4 regions of the Erythrobacter westpacificensis genome follow, and region 1 is predicted to be linked to each of the others. Evidence: predicted binding sites of a transcription regulator. Region 1 holds the regulator's gene; each other region holds the start of a gene.

Region 1 (5,966 bases):
CGCCTCATCCCCATCGAAGCCCCGGAGAACGCCATCGACGTGTGCGGTACGGGCGGCGACGGGCACCATACGCTGAACGTGTCTACGGCAGTCTCGCTCGTAGTCGCGGCTTGCGGCGTGCCGGTTGCCAAACATGGCAATCGCGCGGCTAGCAGCAAGGCCGGGGCGGCGGATACACTCGAAGCGCTTGGCCTGGACATGGAGGCCGCCGGTCGCACGGCAGAGCACACCTTGCGCGAGATCGGGATCTGTTTCCTCTTCGCCAAGAACCACCATCCGGCCATGGCGCGCATCCAGCCCATTCGCCAGAAGCTGGCCAAGCGCACGATCTTCAACCTGATGGGTCCGCTGTCCAATCCCGCGCGTGTGCGCCGCCAACTTATCGGCATTGCGCGGCCTGCCTACGTGCCGATCTACGCCAGCGCCATGGCCCGGCTCGGCACGGAGCGCACCTTTATCGTCTCGGGCGACGAGGGGCTCGACGAGCTCAGCCTCGATGAAGGCAACGAAGTTGCTGACGTGCAGGGCCGCGAAGTGCAGATGAAACGCGTTCGTGCCGAGGACGCAGGGTTGCGCCACGCCCCCGTCGAAGCCATCCGTGGCGGCGATCCGGAGCACAACGCCAAGGCGCTTCAGGCCCTCCTCCAGGGCGCGCCCGGGCCCTATCGCGATGCCGTACTGTTCAACGCGGCAGGCTCGCTAATCGTGGCTGGCGAAGTCGAAAGCTGGGAGGAAGGCGTGGAGGAAGCAGCCGAGGCTTTGGACAAGGGACTCGCCAAGGCGTTGCTCGACTGCTGGATTGCGGCCGCGAAATGAACAAGCTGGAAGAAATCTGCGCCACGAAGCGCGAAGAAGTGCGCGCTCGCAAGACTGCGCAAACGCAGGCCGATCTCGATCGTTTGGCTGCCGAAGCGAGCGCGCCGCGCGGTTTCCACGGGGCCCTGGAAGCGAAGTCTGCCGATGGTTTCGGCTTGATTGCGGAGGTAAAGAAGGCCTCTCCCTCCAAGGGCCTGATCCGCGAGGATTTTCGCCCGCACCAGCACGCGATGGACTACGCAGCGGGCGGTGCCGCGTGTCTTTCCGTCCTCACCGATGCGCCCTATTTCCAGGGGCACGAGGACTATCTGCTGGAAGCGCGGGCATCGTGCGAACTGCCGGTGCTGCGCAAGGATTTCATGGTCGATCCCTGGCAGGTTGCCGAGAGCCGCGCGCTGGGCGCCGACGCTATTCTCATCATCGTGGCTGCACTGGACAACGGCCTCATGGCGGAGATCGAAGCGGCAGCGCTCGATTACGGCATGGACGTGCTGGTCGAAGTGCACGACGAGGCCGAGATGGAGCGCGCTGGGCTGCACCTGACGTCACGGCTGATCGGGGTCAACAATCGCGACCTGAAGACCTTCACTACCGACCTCGCTACGACCGAACGCCTTGCAAGACTTGCACCCGAAGGCGCGCTTCTCGTCGGCGAAAGCGGGATCAACACCCACGCCGATTGCCAGCGCCTCGCCGGGTCGGGCGTTCGCTGCTTCCTCGTCGGCGAAAGCCTGATGCGGCAAAGTGATGTTGAAGCTGCCACGCGGGCGCTCCTGTACGGCTAGGTCCGAGAGCCGATTGTCGTCGCGCATTGTGTTGCCCATTCCGGCAATTCTGGGATAGGTCGCCGGCATGAGCAATCTTACCCATCTTGATGACAAGGGTGCCGCGCGCATGGTGGATGTGGGCGGCAAGGCGGAAACCGTGCGCAGCGCGGCGGCAGGAGGTCGTATCCGGATGGCGCCGGCCACCCTGAAGGCGGTGCGCGAAGGTAGCGGTCCGAAGGGCGATGTGCTGTCCGCCGCGCGTATCGCCGGCATCATGGCGGCCAAGAAGACCGGCGAACTCATCCCGCTCTGCCACCCGCTCGCGCTCGATAGCGTAAGCGTGGATTTCACCTTCTCGAACGACGCGGTCGAAGTGACGGCCCGCGCCGCCCTCACCGGCAAGACCGGAGTCGAGATGGAAGCTCTGACCGCTGCCTCCATCGCCTTGCTGACGCTGTACGACATGGCGAAGGCGCTGGAGAAAGGGATGGTCATCGAACAAGTTCGCCTGCTGGAGAAAACCGGCGGAAAAAGCGGCGACTGGCGCGCCGAGTGAGCCTGCCCGCACCAATACCCGTTGAAGAGGCCCAGCAGCGCCTCTGCGCGCTGGTTTCCCCCTTGCCTACGGAAGGGATCGTCGCTGCCGACGCCGTGGGCCGGTGCCTGGCAGAGGATATCGAGGCGCGGCGCACGCAGCCGAGCGCGGACCTTTCAGCCATGGATGGCTACGCGATCGCTGCCGGAGATCATTCCGGCCCCTGGCGCATCGTCGGCGAAAGCGCGGCAGGCCACCCCTTTTCCGGCACGCTGGCGACGGGAGAAGCTGTCCGAATCTCAACCGGGGCGATCATGCCCCACGGCTCAGACGCGGTCCTGCTGCAGGAGAATGCGACCCGCGAAGGCGATACCCTATCGCTGAATGACGAAGGCAACCCGACACCTCGCCACATTCGCCGCGCCGGTTTCGATTTCGAGGCAGGTGAAACGCTGCTGCGAAAGGGCGCGCGTATCAGCCCCGCCCAGCTCGCGCTTGCCCTATCGGGTGGGCACGGCGTTCTGCCGGTTCATCGGCTGCCCTCTATAGCCGTTCTGGACAGTGGTGACGAACTGGGCGCCGATCCCGAGAAGTGCGAGGCGCACCAGATCCCGGCCAGTAATGGTCCGGCCATAGCTGCGCTCGCCCGGCCTTTCGTTTCGGAATGTCTACGCATCGGTCCTGTCAAGGATACGATGGACGCAATGCTCGGCGGGCTTGAAAGCGCCGCCCGCGCCGACGTCATCGTCACCAGCGGCGGCGCTTCGGTCGGCGATCACGATCTGGTGAAACCCGCACTGGAAAGATGGGGCGCGACGATCGATTTCTGGCGCGTCGCGATGAAACCGGGCAAGCCCCTGATGGTTGCGCGACGGGCCAATCAGGTCATTCTGGGCCTCCCCGGCAATCCGGTTTCCAGCTTCGTTACGGCCTATCTTTTCCTGTTGCCTTTGTTGCGAAGGATGGCGGGTGCGCTGGATATGTTGCCCCACCCCGTTGCAATGGCCTGCCTCACACCGCTGCCCGCTGGCGGCAAACGCACGGAGTTCTTGCGGGGCCGCATCGTCAACGGCAAAGTCGAACTGATCGAGGAGCAGGATAGCAGCGCCCTTCGGGCACTTGCTGCCGCGGATGTGCTGATCCGCAGGGATATCGGTGCTCCGCCGACGAAGGCCAATGACTCCGTGGAAATCTATCGCATCCGAAATGGCGGTATCGCTTGACTTGACCAGATCTGTTTCTTAATTGTTCCTTATTCGTTCCTGATGTGGAACATTAATGAGGGGCTTGCCCATGTTGACTGCCAAGCAACACGAATTGCTGCTGTTCATTCACCGCCGTCTGGAAGAAAGCGGTATCTCTCCCAGTTTCGAGGAGATGAAGGAAGCGCTCGACCTGAAGAGCAAGTCAGGCGTTCACCGCCTGATCTCTGCGCTGGAGGAACGTGGCTTCATTCGGCGCCTGCCGAACCGTGCCCGTGCTCTTGAAGTGGTGAAGATGCCGGAAAATCTCGGCGGAAAGCCAATTGATCCGGTTGCAAAGGCGACCACCCCGCCTCCAAGCCAGCCCGAGCCGGCGAACGACGTGATCGAGATTCCTTTGCATGGCCGCATCGCTGCCGGTGTCCCGATAGAGGCGCTGGAGGATTCTCAAACATTGCCGGTGCCCGCCGCCCTGCTCGGCTCGGGCGAGCATTACGCGCTGGAAGTCTCCGGCGATTCGATGGTGGAAGCGGGTATCTTCGATGGCGACTTCGCTCTCGTGAAGAAGGCGGATACGGCGCGTGACGGCGACATTGTCGTGGCGCTGGTGAACGACGAGGAAGCCACGTTGAAGTACCTTTACCACGATGGTGGCAAGATCCGCCTCGATCCCGCAAACGCATCGTACGATCCGCAAGTCTACGAAGATCGCCAGGTCAAGGTGCAGGGCAAACTCGCCGGGCTGCTGCGGCGCTACCACTGAGGTTTCGATCCTGACGAATTCATAAGAGGCGGCGTCCGGCAAGGATGCCGCCTTTTCTCTGTGCGTCAATCAGCCTCCCGGCCTCGCCACCAGCCATGATCGCCCTGCCTGTCGGCAACGCTCCGGACCTCGGGCTCCTTGCCCAGGACGATAGCCAAACCGCCGGTCTGGGAAAGCATTCGTGCGTCGGCACGCAGCCACCTTGGCGTGCAGCTGCGGGGCAGCCATCGATCGGAAACGACGATATCAGCGCGCTCGCAAGCCGCCGCAAGGGCCCGTTCGCCAACGATGTTGCGGCTCCGGCTCATCAGGATGCTCCACGAGCGTCCGCCCCGTTCAAGGGTCACTACGCAGAAATCCGCAGTGCAATCCGCGTCGGGCCATTCAGCCATGGGAATGGGTTCGCCCTCTACCCCGGCAAGTTCCAGGAGGTTGTCGCGCGTGTAATCGCTGCGCGTGTCGCGCAGGACGAGAAGGCGCTCGTCCTCTCCGGTAACGCCGACATGCCGTCCGTCGCTTGATATCAGGACGTCCGGGATCGGGGTCAGGACCAGCATGAGCGTGGCGAACGCCGTGGGCAGAAGACCCCACAACCGTGCCCTTCCCCGCCACAATGCCAGCCACAAACCGCCCGCGACGAACAGCGCGAAGGTAAAACCGGTAATCTGGGGGATCAGCTTTACCGCACCAGGCTGACTGCTGGTGAAATGGGCGATGCCGATCAGCAGATCGAGCGAGACACCGACCAACCACCAGAAGGGCGCTCCGAGACCGACCACATCCATCACCAGTGCAACGGCGATCAACGGCATCGATATGAACGTGACGAGGGGGATGGAAATGACGTTTGCCAGCGCCCCGTAAACGCCCGCGCGATGGAAGTGGAACAGTACGATCGGCATCAGTGCGATCTCGATGACCATGCCTGTCAAAAGCAGCATCAGCGTCCGCCGACCGAGCCACGCAGCGCGGCTCTCCTCCCGCGGCGCCAGAAAGCGTTTCACAGGCTCCGCGTTGTGCAAGGCTACAATCGCGATGACGGCGGCGAAGCTCATCTGGAAACTGGGGCCGACCAGACTTTCCGGCCACATCAGCAGCACGGCGACCGCCGCGACAGCCACCATCCGCAGCGACAGCGGCTCGCGCCCCAGCGCAAGCGCCCCCAAGACGAGCAGCGCGGCAATGCAGCTTCTCACCGTGGGTACCTGTGCACCGGTAAGGAGGGTATATCCGATGCCGCCAAGAGCAGCGATCGCCGCTGCGGCGACGGGCAGGCGGACACGAAGGACGAGCCACGGCCACAATGCCAGCAGGCGTATCGCCAGCAGGTACGTGCCCGCGATCACGGCGCTCACGTGCAACCCGCTGATCGAGAGCAGGTGGGTAAGCCCTGCATCGCGCATGGCGTCCTCGTCCGCTTCGCTGATGGCGCCACGGTCTCCGCTGGCGAAGGCCGCCGCGATGCTCCCTGCCGACCCGCCGAGGTTTTCCCGCACGTGGCCCGATAACTGGCGCTGCAAGCCCGCGATAAAATCGCCGTTCCGCACTGATGTTTCCACCACGCGCACATCTCCCTGAACGCTACCGGTTGCGGCGAACCCCTCGAACCAGGCGGTGCGGGCGAAATCGTACCTCCCGGGCAGCATGGGCGGGGCAGGTGGCATCAGCCTCGCCTGCAGTTCCACTAGCGCGCCCTCCCCCATCTCCGACGTTGCAGCGTCCAGCGGAACGTTGACGCGGATCTTCACCGCTTCGCCACTCTCGGGGTGGCGTGTTGCCATGACCAGCCTCACCCGGTCTTGCGCGGGCTGTTCGATCCGCTCCAGAACCCGCCCCCGGAAGGTGTCGTAGACCGGCCTCTCGAACGCCTCGGCACCGACCAG
Region 2 (5,966 bases), on a different contig from region 1:
CTGCCGTGCGATTTCACGATGACGCCGTTCAGGCCGAGGAAGACCCCGCCATTGTGATTGTTCGGATCAAGATGGTGCTTCAGCAACTCGGTCGCGGGACGCGAGACAAGGAAACCGATTTTCGAGCGCAGAGAACTGGTGAAGGCGGACTTCAGGAGATCGGTCACGAACCGTGCCGACCCCTCAATGGCCTTCAGTGCGATGTTGCCGGAAAAACCGTCCGTTACCACCACGTCAACCTCGCCGCGATTGATCTTGTCGGCCTCTACATAGCCGTCGAACCGCATGTCGAGGCTGTCGGCATCCTTCAGCAACTGCGCAGCGCGTTGCAGGTCGTCGGTGCCCTTGATGCTCTCGGTACCGATGTTCAGCAGGCGAACACGCGGGGTGCGGCCCTTGTTGACGATGCGGGAATAGGCGGCGCCCATGATGGCGAACTGCACAAGGTTGCGGGCGTCGCAATCGGTGTTCGCGCCGAGATCGAGCATGATCACGTCATGCTCCTCCAGCGTGGGAAGAAGGGCGGCGAGCGCGGGCCGGTCGATCCCCGGCATCGTGCGCAGGGCCAGCTTGCTCATGGCCATCAGCGCGCCGGTATTACCCGCGCTCACGGCAGCGCCGCAGGAGCCATCCTTCACTGCCTGGATAGCCAGGCCCATGCTGGTGGTCTTCGCACGACGAAGCGCGCGGCTGGGTTTCTCGTCGCCCGATACCACGTCGTCGCAATGCAGGATTTCGGATGCCTCGCGCATGCCGGGATGATCTTCGAGCGCCTTCTTGATGCGCTCCTCATCACCTACCAGCAGGAACTTGAACTTGTCGTGCTGGCGCCTTGCCAGCGCCGCGCCGGACACCATGACGCGCACGCCATGATCTCCGCCCATCGCATCAACCGCGATACGGGGCAGGCTCATGTGCGTACGCTCCTTGGTCCGGTTTGGACTTTAAAGGCCCTTGGGCTCGATCACCTGGCGACCGTTGTAGTGGCCGCAGGCGGTGCAAAGCATGTGCGGGCGCTTCAGCTCGCCGCAGTTGGAGCATTCGTGGAAGGCTTCCACCTTCAGCGAATCGTGCGACCGGCGATTGCCCCGGCGATGCGGTGATACTTTTCTCTTAGGGACAGCCATGGCGGCACCTGTTCCTTGAATTCGTTCAAAATCTGTGTCGGAGCCGCCCTAGGCCAAGCCAGTCCGCTGCGCAAGCGCGCCGGAAAGACCCATTCGAGGATGCGGCGAAGGCGCGCTCTTTAGCGATTTCTCGCGCAGTTGCAAGCGCCCCCCGCTCGTTATAGCGATAAGTTGGGACGAACGGGGGCTTTATAAATGCTGGAACATCATATCGGGCTGCTCAGCGTGGCCATAGCCGGACTGATCAACCTTTGGCTTTCTTGGCGCTGCGGCGCGGCGCGCGGTAAAGCGAAGGTGTTGCACGGCGACGGCGGCGATACCGCCTTGCAGCGCCATATGCGCGCCCATGCCAATTTCACGGAATACACGCCGATCGCTTTGCTGATGATCCTGGTGCTGGACTATTCCGACCAGAATCCCTGGCTCCTTGCCATCACGGCAGCGGTATTCCTGGCAGGCCGCGTACTTCACGCCGTCGGGATGCAGGCGGACAAGCCCAGCATCCCGCGCATGGTGGGTATGCTGACGACGCTGGTGCCCTACCTGATCTGGATCGTCTGGGTCGTGCTGGTGGTGTTCCAGGTCGTCTAGCCGCGCGCCATTGCAGCATCGCTGACATAGGGGTTCGTCTTCCGCTCCTGCCCGAAAGTGCTGGTAGGCCCATGACCGGGCACGAAAGTGACGTTATCGCCCAGCGGCCACAGCTTCTGGGTGATGGCGTCCAGCAGGTCCTGATGATTGCCCATGGGAAAATCGGTGCGTCCGATGCTTCCCTGGAACAGCACGTCACCCACGAAGGCGAAGCCGGTGGGGCGATGGAAGAACACCACGTGTCCCGGCGTGTGCCCGGGGCAATGCAGCACTTCCATCGTAACTTCGCCGAAGCTGACGGTGTCGCCGTCGTTGAGCCAGCGATCGGGCTCGAATATCTCGCAGGTCATCTGGAAACGCGGACCGTCGTCCTCCAGCCTGCTGATCCAGAACCGGTCGTCCTCGTGCGGTCCTTCGATGGGGAGACCAAGCTCCTTCGCCAGCATCCCGGCCTGCCCGCAGTGGTCGGCATGGCCATGTGTGAGCAGGATTTTCTCCAGCGTCACTCCGGCGCGCTGCACCGCGTCCTTCAGCTTGTCGAGATCACCCCCAGGATCGACCAGCACGCCGCGCATGGTCTTCGAACACCACACCAGCGAGCAGTTTTGCTGGAAGGCGGTAACGGGGATAATGGCGGCACGGATTGGAGCTTCTTGTGTCATGCCACGCTAGTTGGCGGTGACGCGGAGCCCTTGCAAGCCTAGACAGTACGGCATGACCGCCCTCACCTATCGCGATGCCAAGCCCGCAGACCTGCCCTTCATCGCATCCCTCGGCGATTCCGACGAGGTTGCCGCCGCTCGCGATCCGGCACGCGAAGGCATCGCAGAAGAGCAGCGCAAGGCGCTCGCGGCAATCACTGCAGATCCGAACCACCGCCTGCTTGTGGTGGAACGCGGCGGAAAGCCGGTAGGCAGCTTCCAGCTCAGTTTCATTCCCGGTGTATCGCGGCAGGGCGCGTGGCGGGGACAGATCGAGAGCGTGAGGGTGGCAAGCGCCATGCGCGGGAAAGGCGTCGGCGAAGAAATGATGCGCTGGGCGATCGATCGCTGCGCGGAAAAAGGCTGCGGCGTGGTGCAACTGACCAGCGACCGTCAGCGCGATGCTGCGCACAGGTTCTATGAGCGGCTGGGCTTCAAACCGACGCATACCGGCTTCAAGATGAAGTTGCTCTAGCGGCTAGACCCGCCCGCTCTTCCACACCACGCGCCCGATGATGGCGAACTCGTCGGCGCTCACGTCAATGGGAGGATAAGCGAGGTTCTGGCTGAGCAGCGAGAAGCGCCCGCCACCCTTGCTCGCCACGCGCTTTACCAGCAGCGACTCGTCAAGCCGAACGACGTGCACGCCGTCACGAAACGGCTGATCGCGCCGGTCGACAAGCACTTCGTCCCCTTCGCGAAGAAGCGGTTCCATCGAATCGCCAACGACCCGGATGGCGGAAAGCTTTGCGCCCTCGAGGCCCTGCTCGGTCAACCATCGTTTGGAGAACCGAAAGGCATCGAACACCCGATCCTGCGCATCCGCCGCTCCCGGACCGGCGGAAGCATCGACTTCGAGGCGAGGCGCTTCGACCCACTTGTCATCATCGCGGCGCTCGTAGGATTTATCCTTGGGCCCGCCGAGTTCCGATTCCTCCACGCCGAAAAATTGTGCGAGGATCCCTCGATCTTCTTCTTCCAGCTTCTTCGGGCTGCCTTTGGTGATATATTGCTGAAGATAGGTAGGATTACGGGAGAGCATGCGCGAAAGTGATGCGAGGCTGGTGCCCCGCTCTTTCGCCAAATCTGCCAGTTTCTCACGAGGATCCATGCTGCGCTTCCTATACTGTGATGCAAATTCCTCCTACACGATGTATTTTTCCTAGACAAGTAGGATTTCGGCGGCGACACAAGCTTCAACGAGTCGCACAAGTGGCTCGGAAAACGAGGGAAACTGGAAGAGGGGTTCGCACCATGCTCATCCGCAAAATCGAAGTATTTCTGCGCCATACGCGCATGCCGCCCACGAAGTTCGGACGCCTGGCGACACGCGATCCGCGATTCGTCCTGGACCTGCGCAATGGCCGCACTCCGCGTGCATCAACGGAAAAACGGGTGGAACATTTCATGAACAAATATCGGGAGACTACCGGTGCATACTGATCAGATCACCCCTCCTCCGGCAAAGCGCCGGGGCCAGCGTGGCCCGCGCGAACAGCTGGCCGATGCCCTGCGCGCTCTCGCAGACGGCAAGGGCCGGATTACGCGGCACTCGGAAAAAGGCTGGGCCAGCATAACCTTCGCCGGGGCGCGTCACCGGGTGGAGATGGTTTTCGAAGGCGAGGACGCAGTCAATGCAGGAGAGTGCTTCATCGCCTTCCTGCCCGAGCATGAGTTTGCCATTCGCGGCCAACTTGTCGCCGATGCCGCCGTGGTGGAGGCAAGCAGCACCACCCAGCCGCCCAAACTGTCGGTAACCTGCGAAGTGCTGCTGCTGGAGGAAAGCTAGATCCGCCGGATCACAAGGTTCCGGATCTCGGTCATGTCTTCCATGGCAAAGCGGATGCCCTCGCGGCCGAGACCGGAATCCTTCACGCCGCCATATGGCATGTTGTCCACGCGGTAGCTGGACACGTCGTTCACCACCACACCGCCGACATCCAGCGTGTCCCACGCATCCAGCACCTGGTGGATATCGCGCGTGAAGATGCCCGCCTGGAGGCCGAACTTGCTGTCGTTTACCTGGTCTAGAGCTTCGTAGAAGTCGGAGAACTTCGACAGGTTCGCCAGCGGACCGAAGGCCTCTTCCTTGCTGGCGTTGCAACCGCGCGGGACGTTTTCCAGCAGGGTCGCTTCCAGCATGTTGCCGTTCGACAATCCGCCGCCACAAAGCAGTTTTGCGCCAGCTTCTATGGCCTCGTCGATCCAGCCCTTCAGTCGCCCGGCTTCCTTGTCGGAGATCATCGGCCCGATGAAAGTGTCCCGATCCTTGGGATCGCCCGCCACGAGGGTCTTGGTCTTCGCCACCAACATATCCTTGAACTCGTCGTAGATATCCTCGTGAATGATGATGCGCTGCACGCCAATGCAGCTCTGGCCGCTCTGGTAGAAGGCACCGAAGATGATGCGTTCCAGCGCATGATCGAGGTCCGCATCCTTGTCGACCACCACGGCCGCATTGCCCCCGAGTTCTAGGATGACGGGCTTCTTGCCCGCCTTCGCTTTCAGGTCCCAGCCCACGCCGGGCGAGCCCGTGAAGCTGAGCAGCTTGAGGCGTTCGTCTTCGGTAAAAAGGTCCGCCCCGTCGCGACTGGCGGGAAGGACGGAGAACGCCCCTTCGGGCAGGATATCGCATTCGGCCAGCACCTCGCCCATGATGATGGTGCCCAGCGGCGTCTTCGATGCAGGTTTGATGATGAATGGGCATCCGACCGCGATGGCGGGCGCGATCTTGTGCGCGGCAAGGTTCAGCGGGAAATTGAACGGGCTGATGAAGCTGCACGGCCCGATCGGCACCCGCTTCCACATACCCATGTAGCCCTTGGCGCGCGCGGAGATGTCCAACGGCTGCACCTCGCCGTAGTTGCGCGTCGATTCCTCGGCGGCGATGCGGAAAGTGTCGATCAGCCGGTCGACTTCGCCCTCGGCATCCTTGATCGGCTTGCCCGCCTCCACGCACAGCGAATAGGCGAGCTCGTCGTAACGTTCGCGGAATTGCTCGACACAGTGTTGCAGCACGGCCTGCTTCTCATAGCTGGCGAGCTTCGCCATCGACTCCGTCGCCCGCACCGTTCCTGCAATCGCCTCCTCGATGATATCGGGCGTGGCCAGCGCGGTGCGAAAGGCGACCTCGCCCGTGTACTTGTCGGTCACTTCGAGGTCGGTGTTGGGCTGCACCGCCTTGTTGTTCAGGTAGAGCGGATAAACGTCCTTGAGTTCGGCCATGATGTCCTCCTGACGATACCACTCAGAGCTTGGCACTCAGTTCCTTGATGTCGTGATTTAGTATCTGGTCGTTCTCGGAATAATCCACCGGGCAATCGATCAGGTGCACGCCATCGGTCGACAGGCAGTGGTCCAGCACTTCCTTCAGGTGATCGGCGCTTTCAACGCGGTGACCCTTGGCGCCGTAGCTTTGCGCATATTGCACGAAATCGGGGTTGCCGTAGGTCAGGCCCCAGTCCTTGAAGCCCATGTTCGCCTGTTTCCAGCGGATCATGCCATAGGCATCGTCGCGCAGGATCAGCACGGTCATGTTGAGGCCGAG
Region 3 (5,966 bases), on a different contig from region 1:
CGCTCGTATTCGCCGCCAAGGTTTTGCGGGCTGATACGGCGACCTGCGATAACGACCATGGTTAGGACTCCTTCTTGCGGGCGGGCGGGATGTGGTTGTCGATGATGAATGCGGCGGGGAACACCAGCAGTGCGATCGCGATCAGCGTGGCGAAATAGATCACGAAGCTGTCGCCCCCCAGGTTCAGCAGCCAGCCTCCTGCAAAGACCATTGCGATGGAAAACACGCGGCCGGAGGTGATGACGAAGCCTATCCCACCGGAACGGCAGGCCGAGGGGTAGCCATAGGCCATGACGACGTAGAACAGCGAGATCATCATGGAGACGAGGCCGACTGCAAGTCCTTCGAGAACGACGATGACGTTGATCTGCGATGGCGAGGGCGGCCCTTCCAGCCCCTCCACCATGAACGCCAGTGCGACGATAGTACCGGTAATCAGCATGGCTCCGCCAAGGATCATTGCGCGCGAGCCGAAAGTGCGCACGGTGAAGCCCGCAGATATGCCGCCGATCATCGAGAGAATGCCTTGCCACGATGTCGCTCGCAGCGCCTCCTCCAGCGTGAAGCCGGCAGAGGTGAGCAGTTCGGTCGTCCAGTTCAGCAGTCCGTAGACGAGGGTCGTCGCGGCGGAGAAGCTGACGAACATGGCGATGTTGAGCCGCGTGTTGCGCTGGTGGAAAATGCCGATGCGCTCGCCCGTCTCGGCGAAATCCGCATCCTCGGGTTCGGGCGCGAGTTCGATGTCGCTGTCGATCACGCGCGCGGCGCTTTTCTGCGCTGCATCGGTATTGCCCTTGGCAAGGTAAAAGGCAGGCGGCTCACGCAGTACCAATCGCATAAGCGCGCCAAAAACGAGTGATCCCACGCCGAATATGACGAACGCCCCGCGCCAGCCGTGGTCCGGTAGCAGGAGTGGAAGCAGTTCGGCTGCCACCGTGATGCCGACCGGGATGCCAACCGAGAGCAATGCGATGGCGTGCGGTCGATGGCGGTCGGAAACCCAGTCGCTCACCAGCGCGAGGGCGTTGGGATAGGCGGCGCCGAAACCCAGCCCGCCGATGGCGCGCACTGCGCTCATTTCCCATACGGTGTTCGTGTAGGCGGCCGCGATGGTTGTGGAGCCGAAGATGAGTGAGGCGATGAACAGCGTGTTCAACCGCCCGATCCTGTCCCCCAGAAGGCCGCCCAGAATGGATCCGAAACCCATGCCGAACAGCGACGCGGCAAGCGCGGGGCCGAACAACGCGCGGTCGATCTGCCATTCGTCGAGGATCAGCGGCGTCACCAGCGCCAGCGATTGCAGGTCTATCCCGTCGATCACCAGGAAGGCGAGGCCGAACGCGGCAACCACGATCTGGAACGGGCGCAGCGGCGCATCGGCAATCGCCGCGCTGAATGGCATTCGCTTCAATCGGCCTCTCCCAAGGCATACCTCTCTTGCGGAGGCAATCGGGAAAGTTGTGTCACGCCAATTGCAGCGCGTCCAGACTGAAGATTGACTCTGTCCTAGCCGACGAAGCGCGTGGGCGGGCGGGGAATGCCTCCGTTTCTGTCGTCATCGGTAGCCCGGTGAACCAGGCGCGGACCTGTGCCCGCTTCCTCGATCAGTTCATCGAGCACGCGCTGGGGCAGGGGGCGGTCGAATTCCACGCCGCACATTCCCGGCTTCGTCCAGATCACGTGGCAGTAGGCTTCGTGCAGGCTCCAGTCGAGGATCGCGGAAACGCCCTTGGCCGGTGGATCCTGTGTCGTCAGGCGAGCACCTGTGGTGGAGATGTCGAACAGACGTCCGCTGCGGTTGCCGCTGGGCATCAACATCGTGGCAAGGCAATCCACGCGCGTTCGCGGCCCGCTGCGTCGCTCGGGAGCGGACACGGGTTTCGTGCGCGCGAACAGTTTCATGGCTTGCCCCTTTTTCTCATGAACGCCCTGCGTGCGGCAAGGTTGGTTAAACCCGCCCCAAGATGCGTGGTTAATTCCACTTTTCTCCGGGTCGCGTCCTTGGACAATTCACCGCGGAGTTATCGCGAGTTAGCGGCAATGGCTTGGCGAATCGCGCACAAGAACATATAAGGAACAAATGGCCGCGCTCGAAACCATCCAGAAGCTGGAAATCCTTGCCGATGCAGCGAAATACGATGCCTCCTGCGCGTCGTCGGGAACGGCGAAGCGCAACTCCACGGGCGGCAAGGGTGTCGGTTCGACAGAAGGCATGGGCATCTGCCACGCCTACGCGCCCGATGGTCGGTGCATTTCGCTGCTGAAGATCCTGCTGACCAACCACTGCATCTTCGATTGCCACTACTGCATCAATCGCAAGAGTTCGAACGTGCGCCGCGCGAAGTTCACTCCGCGCGAAGTGGCGGACCTGACGCTCACCTTCTACCGCCGCAACTATATCGAGGGGCTGTTTCTCTCTTCCGGTATCATCAAGAGCTCCAACCACACGATGGAACTGCTGGTGGAAACCGCACGTATCCTGCGCGAGGAGCACGATTTTCGCGGCTACATCCACCTCAAGACCATTCCCGAAGCGGACCCGGAACTCGCGCACCAGGCGGGCCTCTATGCAGACCGCGTTTCCATAAACGTCGAACTGCCCACCGACACCGGGCTGACGCGCCTCGCGCCGGACAAGAATTCGCGCCAGATCGAAGGTGCAATGGGTGGCATGAAGATGGCGATCCGCCAGTCGAAGGACGAGCGCAAGCGGTTCAGGCACGCGCCGCGTTTCGCTCCGGGTGGCCAGTCGACACAGATGATCGTGGGTGCCGATGCCGCGACCGACAGCGATATCGTGGGCAAGGCCAGCCGCCTCTACGGCAATTTCAAGCTGCGCCGCGTCTATTACAGCGCCTTCTCACCCATTCCCGATGCCAGCGCAGTGCTTCCCCTGAAGCGCCCGCCTCTGATGCGTGAGCACCGGCTTTACCAGTCGGACTGGCTGATGCGCTTCTATGGCTTTGCTCCACAGGAAGTGATGCAGGCGACCGAGGCGGACGGGAATCTGCCGCTCGACATCGATCCCAAGCTGGCCTGGGCGCTGAAATTTCGCGGTCGTTTCCCGGTGGACGTAAATCGCGCGAGCCGCGAAGACCTGCTGCGTGTGCCGGGGCTGGGTACGCGGGCCGTGGGGCAGATCCTCGCCTCGCGCCGTCATCGCACCTTGCGGCTGGACGATGTGGCGAAGCTGACGGTGTCCGTGGCGAAAGTGCGTCCGTTCATCTGCACCGCCGACTGGCGGCCCACGCTGCTGACAGACCGGGCGGATTTGCGCAGCCTGCTTGCGCCCAGGCAGGAGCAACTGGAACTGTTCGCGGCATGACTGCGCTCCAGCACGTAAAGCTCGGCACCTATTACGTGGTGCACCTGCCCGAGCCGGACGACTTCGCCTTCTGGCGGGAGCGGGCGCGGCAGTTGATCCAGTGCGATGTGCCGCCCGACCGTGTCGCTTGGGTGGAGCCGGGCGGTAATGGCTCGCTGTTCAGTCACGGCGACAAGCGGCTGCCTGTGCCCGAGGACGACAAGCGCATCATTCGCGCCAGCAAGCGGTTCCTTTCGATTGCCAGGAATGTCGCTCATCATTCTGACCCAGAACGATTTTCCCTTCTTTATGCGATGCTGTGGCGTTTGCAGTCCAACCCGCGGCTGATGGAGGACAAGGCCGATAGCCAGGTGCGCCGGCTGGAGGACATGGACAAGGCCGTGCGCCGCGATGCACACAAGATGCATGCCTTCGTCCGCTTCCGCATGGTGGAGGACGAGGAGGGGAACGAGCATTACGTCGCCTGGTTCGAGCCCGATCATCACATCGTGCGGCGCGAGGCGGGCTTCTTCGTGCGCCGCTTTGCCAACATGCACTGGTCCATCCTGACGCCGAAGGGCTGCATCCACTGGGATGGTGAGACGCTGCGCGAAAGCGGACCTGCGCAGAAGTCCGACGCACCGCAGGGCGATCCGGCGGAGGACCTGTGGCGCAAGTATTACGCATCCATCTTCAACCCCGCGCGTTTGAAGATCGGGGCCATGCTGAAGGAAATGCCCCGCAAGTACTGGAAGAACATGCCCGAAGCCGCCCTGATTCCGGAGCTGGTGGCAGGCGCGCAGAAGCGGGAGAGCGAAATGGTGGATGCAGGCGCACTCGAGTTTGAGGACCGGCCCGAGACGCTGGAAGCGATCGACAAGGCCATCCACGCTTGCCGCAAATGCCCCATCGGCAATCTCGACAACCAGGCGGTGATGGGGGAGGGGCCGGACGATGCCGCTCTGATGATCGTGGGCGAGCAGCCCGGCGATCAGGAAGACCAGACCGGAAAGCCCTTCGTCGGCCCGGCGGGGCAAGTGCTTGATGCCGGGCTGGAGCAGGCCGGGATCGAGCGGCGCGAGGCCTATGTCACCAATGCGGTGAAGCATTTCAAATATGTCCAGCGCGGCAAGCGCCGTCTGCACCAGTCGCCCACCGCGAAGGAGATTGACGTGTGCCGCTGGTGGCACGAGGCCGAGCGCGCCATCGTGAAGCCCAAGGTGGTGCTGGCCCTTGGTGCCAGTGCAGCGCGCGCGATGCTGGGCAAGACGGTGAGCATTTCGAAAGTGCGCGGCGAGCCCATTGCGCTCGACGATGGCAGCGAGCTGTGGGTGACGGCACACCCGTCATACCTCCTGCGCCTCGATGGTGAGGCCAAGGCGGAGCAGGAACGTCTGTTCGCGGCCGATCTGGCGGCGGTGAAGGAGCGGCTCGCGGAACTGGCGCAGTGATAGCGTGACGTGCCCGACAGCGATCTCCTCCCCAAGCGCACGATCGAGCTCGACCCCGATCAGGTAGACGCACCGCCGTACGCGGCCTTCGTCGAACTCGGTCTCGTCAGTTGCTTCACATTCCTGCGCGGTGCGTCCGATGCAGTGGACCTAGTGCTGACTGCGCGCAGCCTCGGCTACGATGCCATCGGGATCGCCGATGCCAATTCGATGGCCGGCGTCGTGCGCGTGCACACGGAAGCGAAAACGCTGAAGATGCGGCCGGTGATCGGGTGCCGCATCGAAACCGTCGAGGGTCTTGCCTTCCTCGCCTATCCTAGAAACCGCGCTGCCTACGGGCGGCTCACCACGCTGATATCCGCAGGTCGCATGGCGACGCTGGACGGTGGGTGGCAGGACAAGGGCGTGTGCGAGATCAGTTTGCAGATGCTCGCCCGCCATGCCGAGGACGTACAACTGGTCCTCGTTCCCCCGCGCACTTTCGAGGAGAGCTTCACCGTGCCGGGCTGGGCCAGCAATGTCGTGGCGCTGGACGGCACGCTGCGCGAGGGCGCAGTGACGGGCACCCTGTCCGACATCCTGCCGCACCTTGTCGCCGGATTGTCTACGCTGCGCCACCTTGCGGCCAGCTACCTCTACATCGGTGACGATATTGCCCGGATCGACCGGCTCGATGCTCTGGCCCGCGCCAATGGCCTGTCGCTGCTGGCAACCAACGACGTGCACTACCACGCGCCAGAGCGCCGCCCGTTGCAGGACGTGATGACGGCCATCCGCCACAAGACCACCGTGGCGCGGGCCGGGCATCTGCTGCACGCCAATGCCGAACGGCACCTGAAAAGCCCGGAGCAGATGCAGATGCTGTTCGCGCGCTGGCCCCATGCCATCAGTGCTGCGCGCGAGGTGGCCGATGCCTGTGAATTCAGCCTCGATGAACTGAAATACGAATATCCGGAGGAGATTTATCCCGACGGCATGAACCCGCAGGCTCATCTGGAAAGCGAGACCTGGAAAGGCGCAAAACGTCGCTATCCCAGTGGTTTGCCAGACACGGTTAAGAAGACGCTTGAGCGAGAACTGGCGCTGATCGGCAAGTTGGACCTTGCCCGCTACTTCCTCACCATCAAGGATATCGTCGATTTCGCCCGCTCGGTCGATCCACCGATCCTGTGCCAAGGGCGCGGCAGCGCGGCGAACTCGGCGGTGTGCTA
Region 4 (5,966 bases), on a different contig from region 1:
GGCGAGCAGATCAACCGCGACACCCGCCTCTATCGCGTCTCCGTGCCCGCCAACGGCGAGCGCGAAGTGCGCGTGACTTACGAGACGCGGTTCTGAGGGGAAGGGCGGTGCGCCTCCCTACCTTGCTTAGTGCGACTGTCATGGCGTCTCTTGCCGTGGCCTGTTCGACAGCGGCCAACGCGCAGGATCGCGTGATCGTTGAGGCGAGCGAGCCGGAAAGCCTCGCCGTCACCGTCTATCGCGATCCCAATCGCGGCGTGGGCGGCACGATGAACACGCGCTGGCCGCAGGGTTTCGCGATGATTTCCGAAACCCGCACCGTTACCCTGCCGCCGGGGGAATCCCGCATCCGTTTCGAAGGCGTGGCGGAAGGCATGGTCGCCGTTTCCGCCATCGTCACGGGCCTGCCGGGCGGCACGATCGAGAAGAACCGCAACGCCGACCTGCTAAGCCCTGCCGCACTGGTGGACGGCACGCTTGGCAACCGCGTCACCATTACCCGCACCAATCCGGGCACCGGAGAGGCAGCGAGCGAGGACGCGATCATCCGCACCCGCGCCGACGGCGGTATCGTCCTGCAAACGCGGGACGGCTACGAGGCGGTGCGCTGCTCCGGCCTGCCCGAACGGCTGACGTTCGATGACATTCCCGATGGCCTCTCGTCCGAACCGATCTTCTCCATCGACACCCGCGATGCCAGCGGCGGCACATATACGGTCACGCTCTCCTACCTCGCCTGGGGCTTCGACTGGGAGGCGAGCTATGTCGCCACCCTCCACGAAGGCCGCGACGCCGACGATGTCCGTTTCGACCTGACGAGCTGGCTGACGATCCTCAACGACAACGGCCAGAGCTTCCCCGACGCAGAACTGATGGCCGTTGCGGGTACGCTGAACGTGACCAGCGATTTCGAGAACCTTGCCGATCCGCCGACTGCGCGGCCCCTTCGCCTTACGTGCTATCCCATCGGCAGCACCGCGCGCGGTTCACCCATCAATTATCCGCCGCCGCCTCCTCCGCCGCCGCCCCCTCCGCCGATGGCGATGATGGCGGACGGGATCGTCGTCACCGGCTCGCGGGTTCAGCGCGTGGCGATGGAATCGGCAGCGCCGGTGATGGCCGGGGAAGAACAGCTGGGCGACCTCAAGCTCTACCGCGTGCCCGTGCCGGTCGATGTGAACGCGCAAGGGCTGAAGCAGGTCGCATTCCTGCGCGAGGAGGGCGTCGAGGGCGAACTCGTTTACGAGAGCGATTGTACCCCGTGGAACTGGAACGCCGATCCCGCACCTGCGCGCCTCCTGCTGGAAACGGTGAACGACGACGAACACGGCCTCGGCGTGGCACTGCCCACAGGCACGGTCTCGGTCTTCGAGCGGGGGCCGCGCGGCGAGCTGCTGGTGGCGGAGGAGACGCTGCGCGATTACGCTTCGGGGCAGGATGTGGAACTCTCGCTGGGCGAATCCGCGCAGGTGTTCGTCGCCTGCAACCATGCCGGAGCGAAGGACCCGCGTGAGGCGGGCGCGCGCTGGATGGATGCGCGCGCGACTCTCACCAATGCCAATCCACATCCCGTCACCGTGCGCATCCAGCTTGGCTTCAACAGCCAGTGGCGGTTTCGCGGCCTGCGGGAGCGTTTGCGCAACGGCCAGCGAATCGTTCTGGTCAATGTTCCGGCAAACGGAACGCGAGTTCTGGATTGGCAGGTTGGGGAAGTCACTGACTAGGCGCGATTTCACGCCAGCAATGGCGGAAATCCGAGCCTGCCGGCCGAAATCCAACAAAAATTCTGTTCCACTCTTGTTCTTATGGAACAAAGTGGGTACATCTGCTGCTGTTGAAGAGTTAGACAAGACCCTAGCAAGCAGATGGAGGCCATGTCATGGCAGGTGCAAATCTGAAATTGGTTGAAAAGGAATCCAACGTGGACCGTCAGAAGGCGCTGGACGCCGCACTTGCCCAGATCGATCGCGCATTCGGCAAGGGCTCGGCAATGAAGCTGGGCCAGAAGGAAGCCATGCAGGTGGAATCGATTTCCACTGGCTCGCTCGGGCTTGATATCGCGCTTGGCGTGGGCGGCCTGCCCAAGGGCCGCGTGATCGAGGTCTACGGGCCTGAAAGCTCGGGCAAGACCACGCTGGCGCTGCACTGCATTGCAGAGGCGCAGAAGGCCGGCGGCACCGCTGCCTTCGTCGATGCCGAGCACGCGCTCGATCCCGTCTATGCCAAGAAGCTGGGCGTCGACATCGACGAACTGATCGTCTCGCAGCCCGACACGGGTGAGCAGGCGCTGGAAATCACCGATACGCTCGTGCGGTCGAATGCGATCGACATTCTCGTTGTCGACTCGGTTGCAGCCCTGGTGCCGCGTGCCGAGATCGAAGGCGAGATGGGCGACAGCCACGTCGGTCTCCAGGCGCGCCTGATGTCGCAATCGCTGCGCAAGCTGACCGGCTCGATCAACCGTTCCAAGTGCATGGTGATCTTCATCAATCAGCTGCGCATGAAGATCGGCGTGATGTACGGCAACCCGGAGACGACGACGGGCGGCAACGCGCTGAAGTTCTACGCCTCGGTCCGTCTCGACATCCGTCGCACCGGCCAGATCAAGGACCGCGACGAAGTGGTGGGCAACTCCACCCGCGTGAAGGTGGTCAAGAACAAGGTCGCCCCGCCGTTCAAGCAGGTCGAATTCGACATCATGTACGGCGAGGGCATCTCGAAGATCGGCGAAATTCTCGATCTCGGCGTGAAGGCCGGGGTGGTCGAGAAGAGCGGCTCGTGGTTCAGCTACGACAGCGTTCGCATCGGCCAGGGCCGCGAGAACGCCAAGACCTTCCTCAAGGAGAATCCCGAAGTTCGCGACAAGTTGGAGGCTGCTATCCGCGGCAAAACCGATGAAGTCGCCGAGGAGATGATGACAGGGCCGGACGCGGACCCCGAAGACTGATCTCCTCAAGAAGGCCGCCGGAGGTTTTTGCGTCCAGGACTGTGTTCCAGGTGTTCCAGGATAGTTGGAAACCGCCAGTCCGAATGGCCTTGCGAAACCGGAGCCGGCGAGCGGTGGCCCTCGTGCCCCCAACGCCGGCTTCTTCGCATCTTGCACATTGCCGAGTGCCGGGTCGCCCGATAACACCGGCGTCTCTAGGGGAGAAACGTGTTGGTCGACAAGAGCGAGTGGCAGGGCAAGAGCGGCGAGACCTGGGCTGCAGAATGGCGCAGGACGGATCGCAGTTTTACCCGCCTGACCGAACGGCTCCTCCAGAGAACCCGGGAGTTCACCTTCCGCAAGGTGCTGGACGTCGGCTGCGGCGCGGGCGAACTCTCCCTCGCGATCGCCCGCGGACGCCGGGACGTGACCGTCACCGGGGTAGATGTCTCACCGAAGCTCATTGAAGCGGCGACCGAACGGGGTAGCCATCTCGGGAACGTGCGGTTCATACTGGCGGATGCCGCCGAATGGGCCAGCGATCACGCGACCGCGCCTGATTTCCTGATCTCCCGTCACGGTGTCATGTTCTTCGGCGATCCCCCCGCGGCTTTTGCAAACCTGGCCAGGCAGGCCCAGAAGGACGCGGGACTGATGTTCTCGTGCTTCCGCGATGTATCCGAGAATCCGTTCTTCACCGAGGTCGGCAAGCTCCTTCCGGAAGCTCCACCCCCCATAGACGCGGCGGCACCTGGTCCTTTCGCCTTTGCGGACAAAGACAGGGTGACGTCCATCCTCTCGGCGGGAGGCTGGACCGATATCGCATTCGAGGCGGTCGACTTTCCGATGATCGCCGGAGCTGGCGAAAATGCCGTGGAGGATGCTTTCGCCTATTTCTGCCGCATCGGTCCCGCAGCCCGCGCTTCGGCCGAGCTTGAAGGCGAGGAGAAAGACCGGTTCCTTAGCCGCGTGCACGCTCTATGTGAGCGCCACGACCATGACGGGATCGTCGCCTTGCCCGCCGCTGCGTGGATCGTGACGGCAAAGAAGGCCAGTTAGTGGCGCAACGCGGCTTGCCGGAGGGCCAATTGCCCCCTAATTCGCCTTGCATGACTTCGACCAACGATATTCGCCGCACTTTTCTCGATTACTTCGCGGCCAACGATCACCAGATCGTCCCGTCGGCACCCCTAGTGCCGTACAACGATCCTTCGCTCATGTTCGTGAATGCGGGCATGGTGCCGTTCAAGAACGTGTTCACGGGTGTCGAGACGCCGCCCGCGCCGCGCGCCACCAGCAGCCAGAAATGCGTGCGTGCCGGTGGTAAGCACAACGACCTCGACAATGTCGGGTACACTGCGCGGCACCTGACGTTCTTCGAGATGCTCGGCAACTTCAGCTTCGGCGACTATTTCAAGGAGCGGGCGATCGAACTCGCCTGGAACATGGTCACGAAGGAATTCGGCCTGGATCCGAAACGCCTTACAGCCACGGTCTATCATACGGACGATGAAGCTTTCGACCTGTGGAAACGAATCGCCGGCCTGCCTGAAGAGCGCATCATCCGCATCCCCACGAAAGACAATTTCTGGGCGATGGGCTCCGATGGTCCCTGCGGTCCTTGCTCGGAAATATTCTGGGATCACGGGCCCGATGTGGCGGGCGGCCCTCCCGGCTCGCCGGAGGAGGACGGGGACCGGTTCGTTGAAATCTGGAACCTCGTCTTCATGCAGCACCTGCAGGAAGCCGACGAGATTACCGGAGACCTGCCGCGCCCCAGTATCGATACCGGGATGGGGCTCGAGCGCATTTCTACCGTCCTCCAGGGTGTCCACAACGTGTTCGAGACGGATACGTTCAAGACCATCATCGCAGCCAGCGAAGACCTCTCCGGCGCGCGCGCCGAGGAAGATAGCGCGCTGGCAAGCCACCGGGTGATCGCAGACCACCTGCGCTCCACGAGTTTCCTGATCGCGGATGGCGTGCTGCCGTCGAACGAGGGGCGCGGATACGTGCTGCGTCGCATCATGCGCCGCGCGATGCGGCATGCGCATCTGCTGGGCGCGGACAAGCCGCTCATGCACCGCCTCGTGCCGACGCTGGTAAGCGAGATGGGGCAGGCTTATCCCGATCTTGGCCGCGCGCAGGCGCTCATCACCGAAGTTCTCGAGCGGGAGGAAAGCCGCTTCCGTCAAACGCTGGAAAAAGGCCTGCGCCTGCTCGACGACGAAGCCGGCTCGCTCGGTGAAGGCGATAGCCTGCCGGGTGAGACCGCCTTCATGCTCTACGACACCTATGGCTTCCCCTATGACCTTACCGAAGACGCGCTGCGTTCGCGCGGCGTTGGTGTGGATCGCGAGGGCTTCGATGCCGCCATGGCTCAGCAGAAGGCCGCCGCACGTGCGGCATGGAAGGGCTCCGGTGCTGCGGCAGATGGCGACCATTGGTTCGACATCGCCGAGCGCGAGGGTGCTACAGAATTTACCGGCTATGCCTCCACGGAAGGCGAGGGCCGTGTTGTCGCGCTCGTCGTCGACGGCAAGGAAGTGAGCAGGGCAGACAGCGGGCAGGAGGTGACGATCCTGACCAACCAGACCCCGTTCTACGGCGAAAGCGGCGGGCAGACCGGCGATGCCGGCGTGATTACCGGCGACCATCGCCTGGAGATCGCGGTCTCGGATACCTCCAAACCACTTGGTCGCCTGCACGCGCACCATGGCAAGATCAATTCCGGTACCATCGCAGTAGGCGATACCGTCCATCTCGCCATCGATGCGGAGCGCCGCGACAAGATTCGCGCAAATCACTCGGCCACGCATCTGGTCCACGCCGCTCTTCGCAATCACCTTGGCGAGCACGTGACCCAGAAAGGTTCACTCGTCGCCGAGGACCGCCTTCGTTTTGACTTCTCGCATCCCAAACCGATCACGCCCTCGGAAATCGCTGCGATCGAAGCCGAAGTGAACGCCGAAATCCGCGCCAACGACGAAGTGCGCACGCAGTTGATGAGCCCAGACGATGCCATCGAAGCGGGCGCGAT

The links. The regulator LexA, encoded in region 1, represses DNA repair genes until DNA is damaged. The targets are predictions, from matches to a motif close to GTTCCNCNCTTGTTCT.
Region 2: ABFX23_RS13580 (S24 family peptidase) is a predicted target of LexA. The motif match lies at 3,639-3,654, and genes of this name have one in related genera.
Region 3: ABFX23_RS05010 (putative DNA modification/repair radical SAM protein) is a predicted target of LexA. The motif match lies at 2,063-2,078, and genes of this name have one in related genera.
Region 4: recA (recombinase RecA) is a predicted target of LexA. The motif match lies at 1,789-1,804, and genes of this name have one in related genera.

What each region holds. Positions count from the first base shown of each region.
Region 1 covers NZ_BAABHV010000017.1:189,256-195,221, reverse strand. The annotation lists gene trpD (anthranilate phosphoribosyltransferase) at 1-816, shown strand, start outside; gene trpC (indole-3-glycerol phosphate synthase TrpC) at 813-1,601, shown strand; gene moaC (cyclic pyranopterin monophosphate synthase MoaC) at 1,669-2,139, shown strand; gene ABFX23_RS11810 (molybdopterin molybdotransferase MoeA) at 2,136-3,341, shown strand; gene lexA (transcriptional repressor LexA) at 3,412-4,083, shown strand; gene ABFX23_RS11800 (ComEC/Rec2 family competence protein) at 4,149-5,966, opposite strand, start outside.
Region 2 covers NZ_BAABHV010000021.1:150,828-156,793, forward strand. The annotation lists gene plsX (phosphate acyltransferase PlsX) at 1-914, opposite strand, end outside; gene rpmF (50S ribosomal protein L32) at 945-1,127, opposite strand; gene ABFX23_RS13565 (MAPEG family protein) at 1,323-1,718, shown strand; gene ABFX23_RS13570 (MBL fold metallo-hydrolase) at 1,715-2,380, opposite strand; gene ABFX23_RS13575 (GNAT family N-acetyltransferase) at 2,433-2,894, shown strand; gene ABFX23_RS13580 (S24 family peptidase) at 2,898-3,530, opposite strand; gene ABFX23_RS13585 (hypothetical protein) at 3,674-3,862, shown strand; gene ABFX23_RS13590 (hypothetical protein) at 3,852-4,208, shown strand; gene ABFX23_RS13595 (aldehyde dehydrogenase family protein) at 4,205-5,644, opposite strand; gene ABFX23_RS13600 (acetolactate synthase large subunit) at 5,667-5,966, opposite strand, start outside.
Region 3 covers NZ_BAABHV010000009.1:69,176-75,141, reverse strand. The annotation lists gene ABFX23_RS05025 (TauD/TfdA dioxygenase family protein) at 1-59, opposite strand, end outside; gene ABFX23_RS05020 (MFS transporter) at 62-1,402, opposite strand; gene ABFX23_RS05015 (PilZ domain-containing protein) at 1,507-1,902, opposite strand; gene ABFX23_RS05010 (putative DNA modification/repair radical SAM protein) at 2,081-3,325, shown strand; gene ABFX23_RS05005 (UdgX family uracil-DNA binding protein) at 3,322-4,755, shown strand; gene ABFX23_RS05000 (error-prone DNA polymerase) at 4,765-5,966, shown strand, end outside.
Region 4 covers NZ_BAABHV010000009.1:248,464-254,429, reverse strand. The annotation lists gene ABFX23_RS05920 (DUF4139 domain-containing protein) at 1-96, shown strand, start outside; gene ABFX23_RS05915 (DUF4139 domain-containing protein) at 141-1,724, shown strand; gene recA (recombinase RecA) at 1,880-2,947, shown strand; gene ABFX23_RS05905 (class I SAM-dependent methyltransferase) at 3,158-3,985, shown strand; gene alaS (alanine--tRNA ligase) at 4,036-5,966, shown strand, end outside.